Regions from separate parts of the Rhizobium sp. ZPR4 genome, predicted to be linked through region 3. Evidence: predicted binding sites of a transcription regulator. Region 3 holds the regulator's gene; each other region holds the start of a gene.
The links. Region 3 encodes LexA, which represses DNA repair genes until DNA is damaged. Its sites were predicted from a motif close to TGTTCNNNNTGTGTTCNG; they were not measured.

Region 1 (7,271 bases), 1.4 Mb from region 3:
CACCAGCCATCTTGCGGGCCGTGATCGACGAGGTGGGAACGATCGACCCGACGGTCTTTGGTCCCTGCATCATGCCTTTGAAGAAACGAATCTCCTCGTCGAACTTCTTGCCCAGCCGTTCCTTGAGACGCAGCGCCATGCTCTCCCCCCACCAGATGTTACCGTCGCGACTTACATACCGCTTCTCTAGGATCTTGCAACGGGATGACGCAATAACAAGAGAAAATGTCGCAATCGACAAAGGACCAAATAAAAGCGCCCCTGCGTTGTATGAACGCATCAAAGGGCGCTTTGGTTTCGCCAGAGCCGGATGATTTTAGGTCTGTTCGACCTAAAATCATCCGGCTCTGGAATCAAAGAAGTGGAGCATGATGTTGTCCGAAAACCGCTCACACTTTTCGGCATCATGCTCTACACGCGCATCGGCATCAGCACATAGAGCGCGTCGTCGCCGGCCGTGTCGCGGATGAGCGTCGGCGAGCCGGCATCGGCCAGCAGGAACACAGCGGAATCGCCCGAAAGCTGCGCGGTGATATCGAGGAGATACTTCGCATTGAAGCCGATTTCCATCGGGTCCATCTCATAGCCGACGGCGACTTCTTCGGTCGCGCTGCCCGAATCCGGGTTGTTGACCGTCAGCAGCAGCTGGCCGTCGGACAGAGCGAGCTTCACGGCGCGGCCGCGCTCGGAAGAGATCGTCGATACGCGGTCGACGGCCTGGGCGAAGGTCTGACAATCGACGCGCATTTCCTTGTCGTTGTTGGCCGGGATGACTCGCTGATAGTCCGGGAAGGTGCCATCGATCAGCTTCGACGTCATGACGATGGAGCCGATCGTCAGACGGATCTTGGCGTCGGACACTTCGACCGTGACGACCGCGTCCGGCGAATCCACCAGCTTTTGAAGTTCGCCGACCGTCTTGCGCGGAATGATGATGCCGGGCATGCCTTCCGAGCCCGAGGGGGCGGTAACATCGGCGCGGGCCAGGCGATGGCCGTCGGTGGCGACTGCCCGAAGCTTCAGGTCACCATCGCTTTCGATCGTGTGGAAGAAGATGCCGTTGAGATAATAGCGGGTCTCCTCGGTGGAGATCGCGAACTGCGTCCGGTCGATCAGCATCTTCAGATCGGCCGCCTTCAGCTTGAAGGAGTGGCTGAAGCTGCCGGCGGTGAGATCCGGGAAATCGGATTCCGGCAGGCATTGCAGCGAGAACTTCGAGCGGCCGGAGGCGACCGTCATCGAGCTGCCGTCGGCATTGGTGGCCAGCAGCACTTCCGAGCCGTCGGACAGTTTGCGCACGATGTCGTAGAGCAGATGAGCGGGAACCGTGGTGGCGCCGGCCTGCTCGACATTGGCGGGCGTTGCCTCGGTGATTTCGAGGTCGAGGTCGGTCGCCTTCATGTCGAGGTTCGTGCCATCGGCCTTCAGAAGCACGTTGGACAGGATCGGGATCGTGTTGCGGCGCTCGACCACGCGATGTACGTGGTTCAGCGACTTCAGGAGGTTCGACCGCTCAATTGTTATACGCATGGATGCTACCGCTTTCGACCGTGACTTGCCGGGCGGCCCGAGGCGCCCGAGCGACATGTTTTCGGACGAGGCCCGAAAGATTGGACAGGCAACTTGGCAGACTTCTCCCTCTGAATGCAAGAGGCATGGATCAATTGCCAAGGGCCAATTCGACATTTCGTCGACAATGCTCCACAGGAATTGCACCGCTCTTGCCGTCCGTGCGCGCCTCGCCCATAAAGGCTGCTTATCCCAAGCGAATTCAGGACCGGCATGAACGAAGACCAATTGAGCGGCGGAGCGCGCAGTTTCCGCCTGCATAACAATCAGATTCCGGCCCGCCCCCTCGAACCGGCGCTCTATCTCGTCGCGACACCCATCGGCAATCTCGGCGACATCACGCTGAGGGCGCTGGAAACGCTCGCCGGCGCCGATGTGCTCGCCTGCGAGGACACGCGCGTCACCCGCGTTCTGCTCGACCGCTATGGCATCCAGAACAAGCCCTATGCCTATCACGAATACAATGCCGATGAGGCCGGTCCGCGGCTGCTGCAGGCGTTGGAGGCCGGCCGCTCGGTGGCGCTGGTGTCGGATGCCGGCACGCCGCTCGTCTCCGATCCCGGCTACCGGCTGGCGGTGCAGGCGATCGAGGCGGGCTACAAGGTCGTTCCGATCCCCGGCGCCTCGGCGCCGCTCGCAGCCCTTGTCGGCTCCGGTCTTCCGAACGACGCCTTCTTCTTCGCCGGTTTCCTGCCGGCCAAGGATAAAGGCCGGCGGGACCGGCTGGCCGAGCTGGCAGCCGTGCCTGCCACTCTCATCTTCTTTGAATCGCCGCATCGCATCGCCGCAACCCTTGCCGCCGCCGCCGATGTGCTTGGGGGCGAGCGCGCAGGTGCCGTCTGCCGCGAGCTGACGAAGACCTTCGAGGAATTCCGACGCGGCACATTGTCCGAACTCGCCGCATTCTATGATGCCGTCGACAATGTGAAGGGCGAAATCGTCTGGCTCGTCGGTCCGCCCGCCGAAAGCGTCACGGCGGAGGCCGATGTCGATGCGATCCTGGCCGATCTCTCAGGGACAATGCCGACCGCCAAGGCCGCGACCGAGGCTGCACGCCTCACCGGCCTGCCGCGCAAGGAGCTGTATCAGCGCCTGCTCGATATGAAGGAGCGCCATGCTTGATCCGAGGCCTGAGACAGGCGAGACGCGGAAACGGCAAAAGGCCTGGCGGCGCGGGCATATCGCCGAATATCTCGCCGCAGCCTTCCTGATGCTCAAGGGCTATCGCATCCTGGCGATCCGCCACCGCACCAAGCTTGGTGAAATCGATATCGTCGCCCGCAAGGGCGATCTCGCCGTCTTCGTCGAGGTCAAGTCGCGGCGCGGCGCGCAGGAGGCGATCGACGCCGTTTCCGTCTCTTCGCAAAGGCGAATCCGTGCCGCAAGCGATCTCTGGCTTGCCCGCCAGCCGGATTTCGCCCGCCTCTCGCAGCGCTATGATATCGTCGCCATGCTGCCCGGCCGCTGGCCGCAGCATTTTCCCGATGCGTTTTGACTGAGGCGTTACAGGACCGTCACAAAATCAGCCTATTGCCGGGCAACCAGCACTCGCGGCTTTTTCGCCGGCGCTCCTCATTTCGACAGGCTTCACCATGATCCGCAATACCGTTTCCGCCTTCACCGTTCCCTCGCAGGAAGAGCGCAAGAGCTTCGTCTCTCTCGAAAAGATCCCCACCGTTCATGCCGCGAAGCTCGCATCGCTTGCCTGCCTGAATACGGTGCGCATCGACGGGGCGGATGCGCAGGTCGAGGCCTTGGTCTTCCCGTTCACGGTCGCCGCCTGGAACCTCGAGCGCTGCCTGTTTCCCGAGGAGAGCGCGGCCAAGCTGCGGGAAACCGGAGCGCCGCTTATTCTGCTGTCGGAAATGGATCTGGGCATGGCCCGCACCGAGCAGCGCGACCCCACCGCTATCGTCGCCGGCGAACTCGGCATGAACCATGCCTATGGCGTCGAGTTCCTGGAGCTCAGCCTCGGTTCGGAAATCGAGCGCTCCTACTGCCGCGATGATTTCAATGAGAAGGGCTTTCACGGCAATGCGCTGATGGCCTCGGTCGCTCTGAAGGATGCGTTCCTGATCCGCCTGCCGGGCGAGGCCGTCTGGTTCAACGACAGCAACGAGCAGCCGCGCATCGGCGATCGCTGCGCCGTCGGCGCCATCGTCGAGACGAAGGCCGGCCCGATGGTTGCCGTTTCCGTTCATCTCGAAAGTGTGGCGACCGCTGCCTATCGCGAGCGTCAAATGGCGGCGTTGATCGATGCGGTCGAGGCCTTCGCGCCCGGCCTGCCGATCCTGATCGGCGGCGATCTCAACACCGGCAACCACACCGGCGGCGATTACGCGACCGATACGCTGTTCGCCATGGCCGAGGGTCGAGGCTTCGAATGCCACGGCGGCCCGCTCGACCAGACAAGCACGCGCCCGAGCCTGATCACGCGCTTTCCCGATCGCGCCATGAAGCTCGACTGGTTCATCGCCCGCGGCCTGAAGATCGGCGAGAGCCACCTCGTTTCCTCTCTCAACGGAGAGGGCAAGCCGCTCTCCGATCACGACATGATCGTCTGCACGATCGAAGGTTTTTCCGCCTAGTGCATGTCGCGCAAAAGTGTGCGGCGGTTTTGCGACAACGACATGCATGAAATCAAAGGGTTAAAGCGCGAGAAGCGAATCTGAAAGATCGCGATGCGCTTTAATCGCTGCAATCGTTAAAATGCGTTCGGTTTGATGAACCGTGCCGTTACTCCTTCCATGCGATGAGATCGTAGACGCGCATGGAATTTGGGGGATTGCATGGTCTTGAAACTGATGTTGGCGAGCATGGCGGCCTTTGCCGCGCGTGCCGTCCCGGTCGTTGTTGCGATGTCGCCGTCGAAGAATTTCGTGGCGGGCGCCAGCGACGAGATGGAAATGAAGCCGTCGCCGATCGAACGCTCCTGGATATTGTCGGGCGATCCGGTTGCCCGTATCGCCGAGCACTCGCGCGGACAGGACGATGCCGCGATGACTGCGCTGTGGGATTGCACCGCAGGCGAATTCCGCTGGTATTTCGGCTGGGATGAAACGGTGATGATCCTCGAAGGCGAGGTTCACATCACCACGGAAGACGGTGTCGAGCGCACGCTGCATGCCGGCGATGTCGCCTATTTCGCCGGCGGCACCTGGGCGACATGGCGCATCGACCGCTATCTGCGCAAGGTCGCCTTCCTGCGCAAGCCGTTCCCGAAGCCTTTGACCATGGCTTATCGTCTGCGCAACCTCGTCCGGCAAGGCAACACGCAGGGCCTTGCCGCCTGAGTGCCGCACAGCTCCACGGAAGCGATTGAATAGCCGTTGCGTTTGCAGGCGGGCCGACCTACATCTGTCCGCAAATTCGAGCGAGGGCTGACTATGGCTGGTATCAAGAATGTTGCGGTCCAGATGGACCATGTCCGGAGCATCAACATTGCGGGCGACTCGACCTTCGCCATGAGCCTCGAGGCGCAGAACCGCGGCTACAAGCTCTTCCACTATACGCCCGAGCGGCTGAGCATGCGCGACGGCAAGATCTATGCCTCCGTCGAACCGATGATCCTGCGCGATGTGAAGGGCAATCACTTCGAGCTCGGCGAGGCCGAGCGCGTCGACCTCTCGACCATGGACGTGGTGCTGCTGCGCCAGGACCCGCCATTCGACATGGCCTACATCACCTCGACGCATCTGCTCGAACGCATCCACCCGAAGACGCTCGTCGTCAACGATCCGGCCTGGGTGCGCAACTCGCCCGAAAAGATCTTCGTCACCGAATTTGCCGATCTCATGCCGAAGACGCTGATCACCCGCGATGCCGGCGAAATCCGCCGCTTCCGTGAGGAGATGGGCGATATCATCCTGAAACCGCTTTACGGCAATGGCGGCGCTGGCGTTTTCCATTCGACGCGCGACGACCGCAATCTCTCGTCGCTACTCGAAATGTTCGGCCAGCTCTTCCGCGAGCCGTTCATCGCACAGCAATATCTGCCTGACGTGCGCAAGGGTGACAAGCGCATCATCCTCGTCGATGGTGAGGCCGTCGGCGCGATCAACCGCGTACCGGCCGAGCATGACGCCCGCTCCAACATGCATGTCGGCGGCCGTGCCGAAGCGACCGATCTGACGGCGCGCGAAAAGGAAATCTGCGCCCGCATCGGCCCCGCGCTGAAGGAGCGTGGCTTCCTGCTCGTCGGCATCGACGTCATCGGCGACTACATGACCGAGATCAACGTGACGTCGCCGACCGGCATCCGCGAAGTGAAGCGCTTCGGCGGCGCCGACATCGCCAGCCTGCTCTGGGATGCGATCGAGGCCAAGCGGGCCTGATCGGCTGTTCTCGACCACGCTTCCAGCTGGACAATAATGCGCACTCAGTCATGTCGATGATTTCGGCATGACTGAGAGAAGCTTCTGTTCATTTATTGTTCTTGTTTCATTCCTTGTCTTGTGCCAGATTGCAACCCGAAGTTTGCTGATCGGGGCACGTAACGGCAAACGGGTTCCGCGACAGGGGATAGGGCATGGTAGCGCGCGTCAGTACGGTGGCGTTTCAGGGCATTGAGGGCGTACCCGTCGAAGTGCAGGTTATGATCGCGCCCGGCAAGGTGCTGATGCATATCGTCGGTCTGCCGGACAAGGCTGTCGCAGAGAGCCGGGAAAGGGTTCAGGCAGCGCTGCACGCTTCCGGCCTTGCGCTGCCGCCAAAGAAAGTGACAGTCAATCTTGCGCCGGCGGATCTGCCGAAAGAAGGTAGCCATTTCGACCTTGCCATCGCGCTCGGCCTGATGGCGGCGCTCGGCGCGATCCCTGCCGATGCCCTGTCGTCCTACACCGTTATCGGCGAGCTCAATCTCGATGGCACGATTGCGCCTGTTGCCGGCGCGCTTCCCGCGGCGATCGCCGCCAACGCTGCGGGCAAGGGCCTGATCTGCCCGGCCGAAAGCGGGCCGGAAGCTGCCTGGGCCGGCAAGGAGATGGACATTCTGGCGCCGCGCAGCCTGATCGCGCTCGCCAATCATTTCCGTGGTACGCAGGTCCTGTCACGGCCGGAGCCCTCCGTTCGCGCGAGTGCTGCCAATCTGCCCGATCTTGCCGATATCAAGGGGCAGGAAAGCGCCAAGCGCGCCCTGGAAGTGGCGGCGGCCGGCGGGCACAATCTTCTTTTCGTCGGGCCTCCTGGCTCCGGCAAGTCGATGCTCGCCTCGCGCCTGCCATCGATCCTGCCGCCCTTGTCGACGAACGAGCTGCTTGAAGTGTCGATGATCCATTCGATCGCCGGCCAGCTTTCGGGCGGCAAGCTCTCCGACCGGCGGCCCTATCGCGCGCCGCATCATTCGGCCACCATGGCGGCGCTGGTCGGCGGCGGTCTGCGCGCGCGGCCTGGCGAGGTGTCGCTCGCCCATCACGGCATTCTCTTCCTCGACGAGCTGCCGGAGTTTTCACCGCAGGCGCTCGATGCGCTGCGTCAGCCGCTCGAAACCGGCGAGTGTGTTATCGCCAGAGCAAATCATCGCGTCGCCTATCCGGCCGGTATCCAACTCGTGGCGGCGATGAACCCGTGCCGCTGCGGCATGGCTGGCGAGCCGGGGCACACCTGCGCCCGTGGGCCGCGCTGCGCGAGCGATTATCAAGGTCGCATTTCCGGCCCGCTGCTCGATCGTATCGATATCCGCATCGATGTGCCGGCGGTCTCCG
Region 2 (7,271 bases), 1.1 Mb from region 3:
GCGCGACCATCGCGATGTCCTTCTCGCAGGCAGGCATTTCGGCCAATGTCGATTCCGCCGTCCAACAGAGCCTTGAAGTCATCCGCAAGCGCGTCGACCAGGTGGGTGTCGCCGAGCCGACCATCCAGCGCGTCGGCCCGAACCGCGTTCTCGTCCAGCTTCCGGGTGCACAGGACCCGTCGCACCTGCGCGAACTTCTCGGCTCGACCGCGAAGATGTCCTTCCACCTGCTTGCCGATAACGTCGATCCGAACAATCCCGGCCCCGGCGTCACCATCATGAAGGACGAGCAGGGCAACAGCTATCCGGTTCTCGACCGCATCGAACTGTCCGGCGACCGCCTGACGGACGCCCGCGTCAGCTTCGACCCTAATACGCATGAGCCGCTCGTCACCTTCCGCTTCGACAGCGCCGGCGCCAACCGCTTTGCGGAAATCACCCGCGAAAATGTCGGCAAGCCCTTTGCTATCGTTCTCGACAACAAGGTTCTGAGCGCGCCGAACATCCGTGAGCCGATCACGGGCGGTTCGGGCCAGATCTCCGGCAACTTCACCGCAGACAGTGCCACCACGCTTGCAGCCCTGCTGCGTGCCGGCGCTTTGCCGGCGAAGCTCACCGTCATCGAAGAGCGCACCGTCGGCGCCGACCTCGGCAGCGATGCGATCCAAAAAGGCATCTATAGCGGCCTGATCGGCTTCGTTCTGGTTGCCGCCTTCATCTTCGTGCTCTACGGCGCCTGGGGCATTCTCGCCAATGTCGCGCTGCTCATCCACACGGTCCTGACCTTCTCGGCCCTGACGCTGGTCGGCGCCACGCTGACGCTGCCCGGCATCGCCGGCGTCGTCCTTGGTATCGGCCTTGCGGTTGACGCCAACGTTCTCATCAACGAGCGTATCCGCGAAGAAACCCGCAAGGGCCGCGGCGCCTTCGCCGCCATCGATAACGGCTTCAAGAAGGCTTATTCGACGATTATCGACGGCAACATGACGGCGCTGATCGCCGCCGCCATCCTGTTCTACTTCGGCTCCGGCCCGGTTCGCGGCTTTGCCGTGACCATGGGTCTCGGCCTCATTATCTCGATGTTCACCTCCGTCGCCTTCGTGCGCGTCGTGATGATCGCCATTACCCGCCGCCGCAAGATGAAGGTGGTCAACATCAGGCCGCTGATCCCCTTCAGCCCCTATGACAAGCACATCCAGTTCATGAAGGCCCGCTTCTTCGGCGTCACCGTTTCGGCGATCCTGTCGATCGCCTCGGTGGTCCTCTTCATCCATCCGGGCCTCAACTACGGCGTCGATTTCCGCGGCGGCATCCAGATGTCGGTCAAGACCAAGGATGCGGCCGATCTGGCGACATTCCGCGAGGGCCTGAACACGCTCGGCCTCGGCGAAATCGCACTGCAGTCCTTCGGCGACAACAACAGCCTCCTAGTCCGCGCCCAGCGCCAGGACGGCGGCGAAGAGGCGCAGACGGCCGCGGTGACGAAGCTCAAGGCGGAAATCGTCAAGATCGACCCAAGCGCGACCATCGAAGGCACCGATGTCATCGGTCCGAAGGTCTCGGGTGAGCTTGCCTGGGCCGGCATCCTGTCGGTCGTGATCGCCAGCCTGGCGATGCTCGTCTACATCTGGGTGCGGTTCGAATGGCCGTTCGCGGTCGGCGCCATCGTCACTCTGGTACTCGACGTCACCAAGGCGATCGGCTTCTTCGCGATCACCGGCCTCGATTTCAACCTGACGGCCATCGCCGCGATCCTGACGCTTGTGGGATATTCGGTGAACGACAAGGTCGTGGTCTATGACCGCATGCGTGAAAACATGCGGCTCTACAAGTCGATGCCGCTTCGCGACATCATCGACAAGTCGATCAACGAGACCCTGGCGCGAAGCCTCTATACCAACGCCACCGCCTTCCTGGCGCTGGTGCCGATGGCGATATGGGGCGGCAGCGCCGTCTCCAGCTTCGCGATCCCGATGGTGTTCGGCATCCTCGTCGCAGGCGCCTCGTCGGTCTTCATCGCCGCGCCGATCCTGCTGTTCCTCGGCGACTGGCGTCGCCGCCATGCCAAGCCGGTCGCCAACGATACAAAGTCGGCGGACGACAAGTCCAGCAAGGACAGCAAGCAGATCCCAGCTGCGGAATAAGCGGCCAATATATGAGAACAGGACATGCCCGGCCTCCGGGCATGTCCATCAGCCGGGCAAAGCACATAGCGGTTTTGCGAGATAAAGCGCTGAGAAGCGGATCCGAAGAGTCGCGAAGCGACCTAGGATATGGTCGGCATATGCAACGGCAGGCCTGGACGCGGCGCCGTTATCTTTTCCACAACACCCTTTTCCTGCTCGGTAACGAGCAAGTGCTTGCCATCGGCGGTAAAGGCAATGTTTCCTGGCCGTGCGCCATCGGTGCGGATGTGACCGGCCATCTTGCCCTCGGTGTCGATCAGACAGACTTCGCCGAGACCGTACATGGCGCAATAGAGCATGCCGCTGCGATCAAAGGCCAGGCCGGATGGTCCGCGCAGCGCGTTTATGGCTGGCGAGGTCATCGATCGCGCAAACATTTCCTGCCGTCCGCCAACGATCTGCCGATAGATTTTTCCAGTCAGCGTCTCACTGTAATAAAGCAACCCATCGGCATCGAAAGCGATGCCGCCGGCAAGGAGCAGCCCGGCAGCCAGAACACGAATGACCCGGCCCTCTGCGGGATCAATCTGATAGACGCAGCCGTTATAGGCAGCCTTGAAGAAATCGGGATGGATATCGCCGCCTTCCAGCAAATCCGCCAGCCGGAAGCCGGAATCGGTCATATAGAGCAGGCCATCGGGCCCGAAGGCGAGAGCGCTCGGATGGAGAAACGGACCGTCCGCACTGCCCTCTATTACTTGCAAGACCCGCCCCTGCGGCGAAAGCCTCACCAGAGAGTCTTCCGGTCCACCGGCTATCCAGAAACACCCGTCACCGTCGACAGCAATTCCGCTCGGAGTGCCGCCAAGCCGGCAAATCTCCCGGGATGCGCCGCCTGCATCATAGAGCTTCAGATAACGGCGACTGGCATCCATTTCGACAAGCGCGAGGCGCCCATCCGGCAGAGCCACCAGTCCGCTGGGCAGACGCAGGCCAGTGGCAATCGTTTCGTTCATGTTCTGAAACCTTCACTCTACGCACTGCGAAACCGCAAAAACTCAAATTGCCGCGCCAAAAAGATACATAAGCACGAAGAAAGTCCTTTTCGAGCCGCATCCAACCAAATCCGAATAAGATTCTTGCGTGGAGGGTCACATCTGCGTGCGGATCGCGCCAATCTTGACAGGCTTTGCTGATTCGGAACATCCATAGAACGCCCATGTGGTTTCGCGTCTGCGATTCGCCGCGCGTTGCGCAGCTGCGTCCCCTGCCCGAAGCATCCAGGAGAGTTGATGACCGCCGCCTATCTGGAAAAATTAAACCCGGAGCAGCGGCTGGCGGTGGAGCATGGCACGAGCGATGACGGCCATATCGCCGGGCCGCTGCTCGTCATCGCCGGGGCGGGCTCCGGCAAGACGAATACGCTCGCCCATCGCGTCGTGCATCTGATCGTCAAAGGCGCAGACTCCCGCCGTATCCTGCTGATGACCTTCTCGCGTCGCGCCGCCGCCGAAATGGGCCGTCGCGTCGAGCGGATCTGCCGTGAGGTGCTGGGGGTAAATGCCGGCATCACCGCCGATGCGCTTGCGTGGACCGGCACGTTCCACGGCATCGGCGCGCGCCTGCTCAGGGACTATGCCGAGCAGATCGGCATCGATCCGGCCTTCACGATTCACGATCGGGAAGACAGCGCCGATCTGATGAATCTTGCGCGCCACGACCTCGGCTTTTCCAAGACCGAGAGCCGCTTTCCGACCAAGGCGACGTGCCTTTCCATCTATTCACGATCGGTCAATGCGGAAGCGCCGCTCGATGGCGTGCTGCGCGACTTCTTCCCCTGGTGCGCCATGTGGGAACAGCAGCTGCGCGAACTCTTCGCCTGTTATGTCGAGGCGAAGCAGGTGCAGAACGTGCTCGATTACGACGATTTGCTGCTCTACTGGGCGCATATGCTGCAGGAGCCGCTGATTGCCGAGGATATCGGCAGCCGCTTCGATCATGTGCTTGTCGACGAATATCAGGACACGAACCGGCTGCAGTCCTCCATTCTGCTCGCCCTGAAGCCCGATGGTCGCGGACTGACCGTCGTCGGCGACGATGCGCAGTCGATCTATTCCTTTCGCGCCGCGACCGTGCGCAACATTCTCGATTTCCCCAAGGCCTTCACGCCATCCGCCGATATCGTCACGCTCGACCGCAATTATCGCTCGACGCAGCCGATCCTTGCCGCCGCCAACGCCGTGATCGATCTCGCCTCCGAGCGCTTCACCAAGAACTTGCGCACCGAGCGGCAAAGCACGGAACGCCCGCGGCTGGTGACGGTGCGCGACGAGGCTGATCAGGCACGCTACATCGCCGATCAGGTGCTCGAAAATCGCGAGGGCGGTGCACGGCTGAAGCAGCAGGCCGTTCTCTTCCGCACCTCGAGCCATAGCGGCCCGCTGGAGGTGGAGCTCACCCGGCGCAACATCCCCTTCGTCAAGTTCGGCGGGCTGAAGTTCCTCGACAGCGCCCATGTCAAGGACATGCTGGCGGCACTGCGTTTCGCCCAGAACCCGCGCGACCGCGTGGCCGGCTTCCGCCTGATGCAGCTTCTGCCCGGCGTCGGCCCCTCGACAGCCCAGCGCGTGCTCGACCAGATCGGCGAAGAAGCAAGCCCGATCACGGCACTCACCGAGCTGCCGCCGCCGCCCCGCACAGGAGACGATTGGACTGCCTTTGTCGAGACGATGCGGGAGGTCAAAAGCGGCAAGGCCGGCTGGCCGGCGGAAATCGGCCTGGTTCGCCAATGGTACGAGCCGCATCTGGAGCGCACGCATGAGGATGCCGCGACCCGTCAGGCGGACCTCATTCAGCTCGAACAGATCGCGGCTGGCTATGGCTCGCGCGAGCGCTTCCTTACCGAGCTGACGCTCGATCCGCCGGACGCCACCAGCGATCAGGCCGGCGTGCCGCTGCTCGACGAGGACTATCTGATCCTCTCGACCATCCATTCCGCCAAGGGCCAGGAATGGACAAAGGTCTTCATCCTCAACGCCGTCGACGGCTGCATCCCCGCCGATCTCGCCGTCGGATCATCAGCTGAAATCGAAGAGGAGCGGCGGCTGCTCTATGTCGCGATGACGAGGGCGAAGGACAATCTCGATCTCGTCACTCCGCAGCGCTTCTTCGTGCATGGTCAGCATGCACAGGGCGACAAGCATGTCTTTGCCTCGCGAACCCGCTTCATTCCTGCGACGCTGCTGCAGTTCTTCGAGGTTTGCGGCTGGCCACAGGCGCGGGCCGAAAGTGCAGCCGCCATTCGAGCGCGAGAAGTGCGAGTCGATGTCGGGGCGCGCATGCGCGGCATGTGGCGCTGAGCTGAGGTTATTAAGGCCAGAAGGGCGAGGCTGCGCCCGTGGGTCTTCTCGTAGGCGTCCGCGCCCATTGCTTGGAGACTGGGTGACGCTCTCGCTCTTACAACCTCTCCGCCGGATTCGCCCGCGCTCATTACGCAAGCCCGGGTCCGGCGCAAGCCGCGCCGGCGGAATTCAGCCGGCGAAGCCCTCCAGAACGAGGGGCTCACCCGCCGTCAGCGGCTGCGTTTGCTGACCCGAATTGTCCCACCAGGTGACGTCGACCGAGCCCTCATAACCCGAGCCGGTGATCGTCGGAATCGTGACAGGAGCTACTCCAACGCTGATCGCCGCGCTGAAGCCTGAACCCATCTGCGCCACGATCGCTATCCCGTCCGGATACACATTGATCCCTAGAATGCCGTTCGGGAGCGGATCGAAACCCGCACCGGCGAAGGTGAAGTTCGCGCTCTCCGACATCACGAAATTCGCTGCCTTGACGTTGATCCACAATTGGTTCTCGGTGATGGTGGCATTGTTGAAGTTGATATTGATGATCGAGCTCATGGCGCTCCCTCTTATTCGCGCTACGTCGCCAATCTCGCCCGGCCCCGCATCCTATGCAAGTTCCATTGCAACAGCTCCGAACCGCCCCCCAGCCCTCTTCCCGCTAGCGGGGAGAGGGCTGGGGATGAGGGGCAATCCGAGCTTTCAACTCACTCGATTGTCGCGAGCCATACTTACTTCACCTCGCGAAACATCTCGATGATTGCCGAAAAATCGCGCCCGCCATTGCCGAGCTTTTCGAAGAGCGCATAGAGCTGCGCCGCCTCTGCCCCCAAAGGCGTCGACGCGCCGCTGGAAAGTGCCGCTTCCTGGGACAGGCGCAGGTCCTTGAGCATCAAGGCGGCCGCAAAGCCGGGCTTGTAGTCGTTGTTGGCCGGAGACGTCGGCACAGGGCCGGGCACGGGGCAATAGGTATTGATCGACCAGCATTGGCCGGACGAAGTCGAGGCGACGTCGAATAGGGCCTGATGCGAGAGGCCGAGCTTCTCGCCGAGCACGAAGGCTTCGCAGACGCCGATCATGGAGATGCCGAGGATCATGTTGTTGCAGATCTTGGCGGCCTGGCCAGCGCCAGCATCGCCGCAATGGACGATCTTCTTGCCCATCACGTCGAGCAGCGGCCTGGCGGCCGCAAAACTCTCGGTGGAGCCGCCAGCCATGAAGGTCAGCGTGCCGGCTGCGGCGCCACCCGTGCCGCCGGACACCGGCGCATCGAGCGAAAGGCAACCGGCATCGCCTGCCATGGCGTGCGCCTTGCGGGCGCTGTCGACGTCGATGGTGGAGCTGTCGATGAGCAGGGTTCCCTTCGGCACGGAGCGCAGCACATCGGTCCAGACGGTGAGGACATGCTGGCCCTTCGGCAGCATGGTCACGACCACTTCCGCATCGGCCAGGGCCTCGGTGAGTACGCTCGCAGGCTTTACCCCCGACGCTTCGGCTGATTTCAGCACATCATGCGAGAGGTCGAATCCGGTGACGGCATGGCCCGCCTTGACGAGATTGGTCGCCATCGGACCTCCCATGTTGCCGAGGCCGATGAATGCGATCCGTGTCATGACGTTTTCCTCCCATGATCGGTTGAAGCAACTCCGGAAAAGATGCAGATCGGCTTTCCGTTCTGGAATTGCTTGAAGTGGTGAGATAGAGCGGTTCAGAAGTCCCGAGATGCGCTGAACCAATCTAGCTCGCAAAAAGCGGCGGCTGCGCCGGCACGAAGAAGCGGTCGATATCGGCAACACTCACC
Region 3 (7,271 bases):
GCCCAGTTGTCGCCACGATTACCTCCCGCGCCGAAGTGCCGCGACGGGAACGGACGCAAGATCAGACGCGGCTGACATCGCGGCTGCTGCGGATATTCGACAGCATTCGGCTTGGCACCTTGAGACTGATCGAAGAGGAGGCGGCCTATGGTCGCGCGATCCTGCTTGCGCCGATCTACATGGGCCTTGGCGCAATTTTCTGGTTCAAGGCTGGCAGCGATCCGCCTGCACAGGCCGTTCTTGCGGGCCTGTTGGTCTTCGCCAGCGGGTTTGCGCTCATGCGGGAGGCGGGCAGGCTGTTTCGCCATCTGCTTTTTGCCGGCATGCTCCTTTGTCTGGGCATGGCGCTGGCGCAATGCGAAAGCTGGCGGGTTTCCACTGTCATGCTCGATTCGGCCGTGACGACGACCGTGACCGGTCAGGTCGAACGGCGGGAATCCTATGACAATGGACGCTGGCGCTATGTCATCCGCGTCGGGGCAACGGAAAAGCCTTCCATTCGCCGCGCACCGCAACGGGTTACGATCTTCGTGCGCAAGCAAGCGGAGCCATTCGATCTCGGTGACCGTATTCAGGGCAGGGCGCGGCTGGCGCCTCCGGCCGGACCAGCCTTGCTTGGCCTCAATGATTTCGCCTTCAGCTCCTATTTCAATGGTATCGGTGCGAATGGTTTTGCCTACGGAACGCCGAAATTATTGTCCCCAGCCAGTGATAATACCGCCGACTCTCTGATGGATACGGCCGATATTTGGCTTGCCGGCCTGCGCAACAGCATAGGTGACAGGATCAGGCAAACCCTGCCGGGAGATACCGGCGCCTTTGCTGCAGCGCTTGTCACCGATGAGAGACGCGCAATCTCCAAGGACACGACCGAAGCGCTGAGAATTGCCGGTCTGACCCATATTGTCGCAATCTCCGGTCTGAACATGGCGCTGTCAGCCGGTATTTTCTACGTTGGCCTACGCTATTTGTTCAGCCTGTTTCCGGGTGTCGCGCAGGCTTGGCCGACCAAGAAATTCGCCGCCTTCGGCGCGCTTCTCACTGTCACGGCCTATTACCTCATCTCCGGCTTCGGTGTGTCCGCCGAGCGTGCCTTCATCATGATGGCGATCATGCTCGTGGCCGTGCTTTTCGATCGGCCATCGATCAGTCTGCGCAATGTCGCACTTTCAGCGATCATCATTCTTGTACTGTCGCCATCTCAGGTACTTGGCCCGAGCTTCCAGATGTCCTATGCGGCGACGCTGGCGCTCGTGTCGGGCTATTCGTTATGGAAGCGGCGGCGGCATCGTGAAAGCATTCTATCGCGCATCCGTCTGTTAAGTCCGCTATTATTCGTCACGCGCTTCTTTGGAGGCGTGATGTCGACCTCGTTCATCGGCGGTGCGTCGACGGCCATTTTCTCGATCGAACATTTTCACCGATTGGCGACATATGGCCTTGCCGCCAATCTCGCGGCCATGCCCATCGTCTCTTTTATCGTCATGCCTTTCGGCATGGCGGCGATGTTGCTCATGCCGCTCGGACTCGACGGGCCTTTCTGGAAAGTCACCGGAGAGGGACTGGAACTCGTCATCGTGATTGCAAGAACCGTAGCCGGTTGGGGAGGCGACATTACCTTCGGCCGCCAGCCGGCCTGGTTGATGCCGACGTTCATTGTCGGCTTCCTGATCATGAGCATCTTGCGGACGCGGCTTCGCCATCTGGGTCTGCTATTGTTGCTTTCATCCGTGGGCTTGGCAGCATTCGGCTCCGGCGTACCAAAACCCGACCTGATGATCTCCGAGGATGGCGTCCTGGTCGCGTTGCGCCAGGATGATATACTCGCGACCAACCGAGAGAGACCGCAGGCCTTCATTTTCGAACAATGGCAAAAGGCATTGGTTGCGGCGGAGCATCAGCCGCCGACTATGCTTCCTGCCGATAGCCGACTGCCACAGATCAGCAAGGCAGATCGTTATAAACGATTGAACAGTGAAGAACAGAAGGCAGTCCGGACGGCAATGGAGGAAGCCCTGGATCGCACCATGCAGGGCAGTTTCGCCTGCCAGAAAGGAGCATGGTGTGCAGCCATCCTCGAAAACGGCGCAATATTGGTCACGATCGAGAACGCAGCCTATCTGCCCTCGGCCTGCGACATGGCGAATATCGTCGTAACGCCAATCCGATTACGGCTAGACCATTGCCGCTCCGGAGCGATGCTCATAACCGGTGCGACATTACGAAAAACCGGGTCCATCGAAATGGCGCTCACCGCCGATAAACCCACTATCTCCGCCGCGTTCGAAAACCCGCAGCGGCCATGGACCAGACACCGAACTTATGATTGGCGCACCGGCAAATTCGATGCACCAAATGCGCAGGCATCACCAATCGTTGACAATTCACCGGTCAGTGATAGCGACGAATAAGGCCGACGAGCTTGCCCTGGACCTTGACGCGGTCTGGCCCGAAGATGCGGGTTTCATAGGCGGGGTTTGCGGCTTCCAGCGCGATCGAGGCACCCTTGCGACGGAAGCGCTTCAACGTAGCCTCTTCATCGTCGACGAGCGCAACGACGATATCGCCGGGATTGGCTGTCGTTGAGTTGCGGATGATCACCGTATCACCGTCGAAAATTCCGGCGTCGATCATCGAATCCCCTCGAACCTCCAGCGCATAATGCTCGCCGGAGCCGAGCATATCGGCGGGAACGGTAATATCGTGCGTATTGTTCTGGATGGCCGAGATCGGAACGCCGGCAGCAATGCGACCCATCACCGGTACGGATGCCGAGCCATTGTGATCGTCATTTGCCACCTTTTGTGGAGCCGGAGGGGCGACAGGCTGTGGCTTGCCGAGGCTGCCCTCGATGACGCTGGGCGAGAAGCCGCGGCGCGGCTGCAGGCTGGGATTATAGGCATCGGGAAGCTTGATGACTTCGAGCGCTCTGGCTCGGTTCGGCAGCCGGCGGATGAAGCCTCGCTCCTCCAGCGCCGTGATCAGGCGATGAATGCCGGATTTGGATGCCAGGTCCAGCGCATCCTTCATCTCGTCGAAAGATGGTGGTACACCGGATTCCTTCATGCGTTCGTGAATGAAGAGAAGCAGTTCCTGCTGCTTGCGCGTCAACATCGTCTTGGAACCCCAGAATCAAGAAAAAACGGTGAAACAAATCCAGAACGGACACTATATGTTCCATATGTGTTCCGCAAGTACTTAAATTTCGGTAAAGCCTTGTCCGGTCAATTAAATAATTATGACTTGCGAATGGACCGGCTGAGAGCAGCAAAGCGATATATCCGCGCTAACCTATCGAAAAATATGGAAAATGTCGTTTCGTTCATTCGCAGGGTTTTGTGACATGCCGGGAATATCGAAGATGTCGACCAATGCCATGTGACATCGCATAAGCCGGCTTTGGGAGAGAATCAGCAATCACTTTTGCGAGATTGCATTCCGCCCATGTCGTGCGCTTCGGGCGTTCACGCTTCCATCTTGAATTGCGCGGGGGATCGGCGCAAATCTGCTGCCGCAGGCAAACAGGAGGAACTATGATTTCGTCTCCGCATCCACTGGATCATCTCGTGCTGCCGACCGTCAACATCGCTCTGGCACGCGAACGCCTCGGCAAGCTCGGCTTCACGGTGGCCCCAGATGCGCGCCATCCCTTTGGCACGCAGAATGCCTGCGTCTTCCTTGCCGATAAAACCTATCTCGAGCCTCTGGGCGTGGCATCTCCGGAGCAGTGCGAGAAGAGCATCGTGGATGGTAATGTTTTCGTCGCACGCGACCAGGCTTACCGCTTTCGGGTCGGGGAGGATGGTTTTTCAGCCGTGGTGTTCGGCACGGATGATGCCGTTGCGGATGATGAGCGCTTCAGAGCGGCGGCAATCTCGGCGGGACGGATGCTGGATTTCTCCCGTCCGATGAAGATGCCGGATGGGACGGAAACCATGGCCGGCTTTCGTCTTGGCTTTGCCGCTGATCTGCGTGCGCCGGATTTTCTCGCATTCTGCTGTCAGCGCATCAATCCGCTACCAGCCGATCGCGGCATGCTTGAGCGGCACGAGAACGGCGTGACCGGCATTGCCCGGGTAGTGCTTTGCGCGCCGAAGCCGGCGGTCTATCGCAGCTTCTTCGAGGAGGTTATCGGTGGCCCGCGCATTGTGGAGCATTCCTTTGGCCTGACGATCAGGGCCGCCAATGCCGATCTGGAGATTTTGACGCCGGAAGGAATGGAGGCATTCTATGATCTGCCTGTCCGTACAGACGATCCGGGGCTCAGGGCGCGCGCAATCCTTTTTAAAACGCGCGATCTTTCCGTGACATCGTCGCATTTCACTGCTAACGGCGTCACCTATACGCGTAAGAACAATCGTATATTGGCAAGACTGGCGCCCGGTCAGGGCGCGCTGTTCGCCTTCGAGGAGATAGCATGAGCACGAATTCCGAAGTGACCGTCGGCGAAGGAGCCTCCAAGGTCCTGTTCTCCAACACCTCCAAGCTCTCGCTGATTGCCGGCCCCTGCCAGATGGAGAGCCGCGACCATGCATTTATGGTTGCCGGCGTCCTGAAGGAGCTCTGCGGCAAGCTCGGCATCGGCCTTGTCTACAAGTCCTCCTTTGACAAGGCCAACCGCACCTCGCTGTCGGGCAAGCGTGGCATCGGCCTGGAAAAGGCGCTGGAGGTCTTTGCTGACCTCAAAAAGGAATACGGCTTTCCGGTCCTGACAGACATCCATACGGAAGAGCAGTGCGCCATCGTTTCCAAGACGGTCGATATCCTGCAGATCCCGGCTTTTCTGTCGCGCCAGACCGATCTGCTGGTCGCCGCCGCCAAGACCGGCCGTGTCGTCAACGTCAAGAAGGGTCAGTTCTTGGCCCCCTGGGACATGAAGAATGTGCTTGCCAAGCTCAATGAAAGCGGCAATCCGAACATCCTTCTGTGCGAGCGCGGCGCCTCCTTCGGCTACAACACGCTCGTTTCCGACATGCGCTCGCTGCCGATCATGGCGGCGATGGGCGCTCCGGTGATTTTCGATGCGACCCATTCGGTGCAGCAGCCCGGCGGGCAGGGCGGCTCAACCGGCGGCGATCGCCGATTTGTCGAGACACTGGCGCGTGCCGCTGTCGCCGTCGGTGTTGCCGGCCTTTTCGTCGAGACGCATGAAGACCCGGATAATGCACCGTCTGATGGCCCGAATATGGTCTATCTGAAGGATATGCCGCGGCTTCTGGAGAAGCTGCTGGCCTTCGACGCAATCGCCAAGGCCTGAAATGTAGCCGGCATTCAACAGGCTGACATGAATTTGCGTTACGGGCCTGAAGGAGTGCCAAATCGCGGCGCGGATCGCCATTGTAATTTCCGCGCCTTCGATTAAGACGATTTAAATCGATTTATAAACCAGCGAGCAGGAAGCTATCATGACCGCAATCACCGACATTATCGCCCGCGAGATTCTCGACAGCCGTGGCAATCCGACTGTCGAAGTCGATGTCTACCTCGAAGATGGCAGCTTGGGCCGCGCGGCGGTTCCGTCGGGCGCGTCGACCGGCGCGCATGAAGCCGTCGAGCTTCGCGATGGCGGCAAGCGCTATCATGGCAAGGGCGTCGAGAAGGCCGTCGAAGCCGTCAACTCGGAAATCTTCGACGCGATCGGCGGCATGGATGCTGAAAACCAGATCCAGCTCGACAACATCATGATCGAACTCGACGGCACGCCGAACAAGTCACGCCTCGGCGCCAACGCCATCCTCGGCGTCTCGCTCGCCGTCGCCAAGGCTGCCGCCCAGAGCGCCAACCTGCCGCTCTACCGCTATGTCGGCGGTGCTCATGCCCGCCTGCTGCCGGTCCCGATGATGAACATCATCAACGGTGGCGCCCATGCCGACAACCCGATCGACTTCCAGGAATTCATGATCCTGCCGGTTGGCGCCGAATCCATCCGCGACGCCGTTCGCATGGGCTCGGAAATCTTCCACGTCCTCAAGAAGGAACTGGCATCGCAGGGCCACAACACCAACGTCGGCGATGAAGGCGGCTTTGCGCCGGGCCTTTCCAGCGCTCCGGCAGCCCTCGACTTCATCATGAAGTCCATCGAAAAGGCCGGCTACAAGCCGGGCGAAGAAATCGCTCTTGGCCTCGATTGCGCCTCGACGGAATTCTTCAAGGACGGCAAGTACGTTCTCGAAGGCGAAGGCCGCACGCTGGAATCTGGCGCCATGGCTGAATACCTCGCCGAACTCGCCGCCAAGTATCCGATCGTTTCGATCGAAGACGGCATGGCTGAAGACGACTGGGAAGGCTGGAAGACGCTGACCGACCTGATCGGCAAGAAGACGCAGCTCGTCGGCGACGATCTGTTCGTCACCAACTCCGCTCGCCTGCGCGACGGTATCCGCATGGGCGTTGCCAACTCGATCCTCGTCAAGGTCAACCAGATCGGCTCGCTGACCGAGACCCTCGACGCCGTCGAAACCGCGCACAAGGCCAACTACACGGCCGTCATGTCGCACCGCTCGGGCGAAACGGAAGATTCCACGATCGCCGATCTCGCAGTCGCCACCAACTGCGGCCAGATCAAGACCGGCTCGCTGTCGCGCTCCGACCGTCTCGCCAAGTACAACCAGCTCATCCGCATCGAGGAAGCGCTCGGCCCGCAGGCAAAGTATGCCGGCCGCTCCATCCTCCGCGGCTGATATCTGATCCGTCGGATCCATCCGGATCCGCAGCAAGATTATTCGCTTAGATCGAACCGCGCCTTCGGGCGCGGTTTTTTGTTGGGCTGTGCAGTTAGAGTCAACGGACGGTTAATCTCTGCCGGTTAATTTAGCTCTAGGTGTTTGATTTGATGCGATCTTGTTCGAAGCGGCATTGGCTTTGAGGTGGGATTGCATAAAGCCAGAGCGTTTCGAGCGAGTATGTGGACAAAGTATCATAAGAAGAGAAGGTTCGGCCGTCTCATCCTTCCCGCCATCACCATCGCTTTTGTGAGCTACTTCGGCTATCATTGCATTCATGGCGATTACGGCCTGAAGGCGACCGAAGTTTTCGAGCAGCGCCGCATTGATCGCGCCAAGGAACTGGCTGATCTCGTCGCCAAGCGCGAGCACCTTGAAAAGGAGGTCGCCCTGTTGAGCGACGGCTCTCTGGACAAGGATATGCTTGATCAATATGCGCGCTATCAGCTGACCTACTCAAAGGCGAACGAGATCGTCATTTTCAACAAATAGCCATAATTAACCGAATTCCGGTTAATCGAATTTTTGTGGGTCATATCAATGGCTTGC

Region 1: ABOK31_RS19325 (YifB family Mg chelatase-like AAA ATPase) is a predicted target of LexA. The motif match lies at 5,989-6,006, and genes of this name have one in related genera.
Region 2: ABOK31_RS00980 (ATP-dependent helicase) is a predicted target of LexA. The motif match lies at 3,325-3,342, and genes of this name have one in related genera.

What each region holds. Positions count from the first base shown of each region.
Region 1 is NZ_CP157967.1:4,013,230-4,020,500, forward strand. Features, by position in the region: gene pmtA (phospholipid N-methyltransferase PmtA) at 1-139, opposite strand, end outside; gene dnaN (DNA polymerase III subunit beta) at 412-1,530, opposite strand; gene rsmI (16S rRNA (cytidine(1402)-2'-O)-methyltransferase) at 1,783-2,691, shown strand; gene ABOK31_RS19305 (YraN family protein) at 2,684-3,064, shown strand; gene ABOK31_RS19310 (endonuclease) at 3,162-4,157, shown strand; gene ABOK31_RS19315 (cupin domain-containing protein) at 4,359-4,862, shown strand; gene gshB (glutathione synthase) at 4,956-5,903, shown strand; gene ABOK31_RS19325 (YifB family Mg chelatase-like AAA ATPase) at 6,098-7,271, shown strand, end outside.
Region 2 is NZ_CP157967.1:196,752-204,022, reverse strand. Features, by position in the region: gene secD (protein translocase subunit SecD) at 1-2,144, shown strand, start outside; gene ABOK31_RS00985 (SMP-30/gluconolactonase/LRE family protein) at 2,267-3,142, opposite strand; gene ABOK31_RS00980 (ATP-dependent helicase) at 3,419-5,485, shown strand; gene ABOK31_RS00975 (hypothetical protein) at 5,657-6,028, opposite strand; gene mmsB (3-hydroxyisobutyrate dehydrogenase) at 6,202-7,083, opposite strand; gene ABOK31_RS00965 (enoyl-CoA hydratase/isomerase family protein) at 7,208-7,271, opposite strand, start outside.
Region 3 is NZ_CP157967.1:1,325,272-1,332,542, forward strand. Features, by position in the region: gene ABOK31_RS06550 (ComEC/Rec2 family competence protein) at 1-2,411, shown strand, start outside; gene lexA (transcriptional repressor LexA) at 2,392-3,114, opposite strand; gene ABOK31_RS06560 (VOC family protein) at 3,534-4,421, shown strand; gene kdsA (3-deoxy-8-phosphooctulonate synthase) at 4,418-5,257, shown strand; gene eno (phosphopyruvate hydratase) at 5,406-6,680, shown strand; gene ABOK31_RS06575 (septum formation initiator family protein) at 6,903-7,214, shown strand.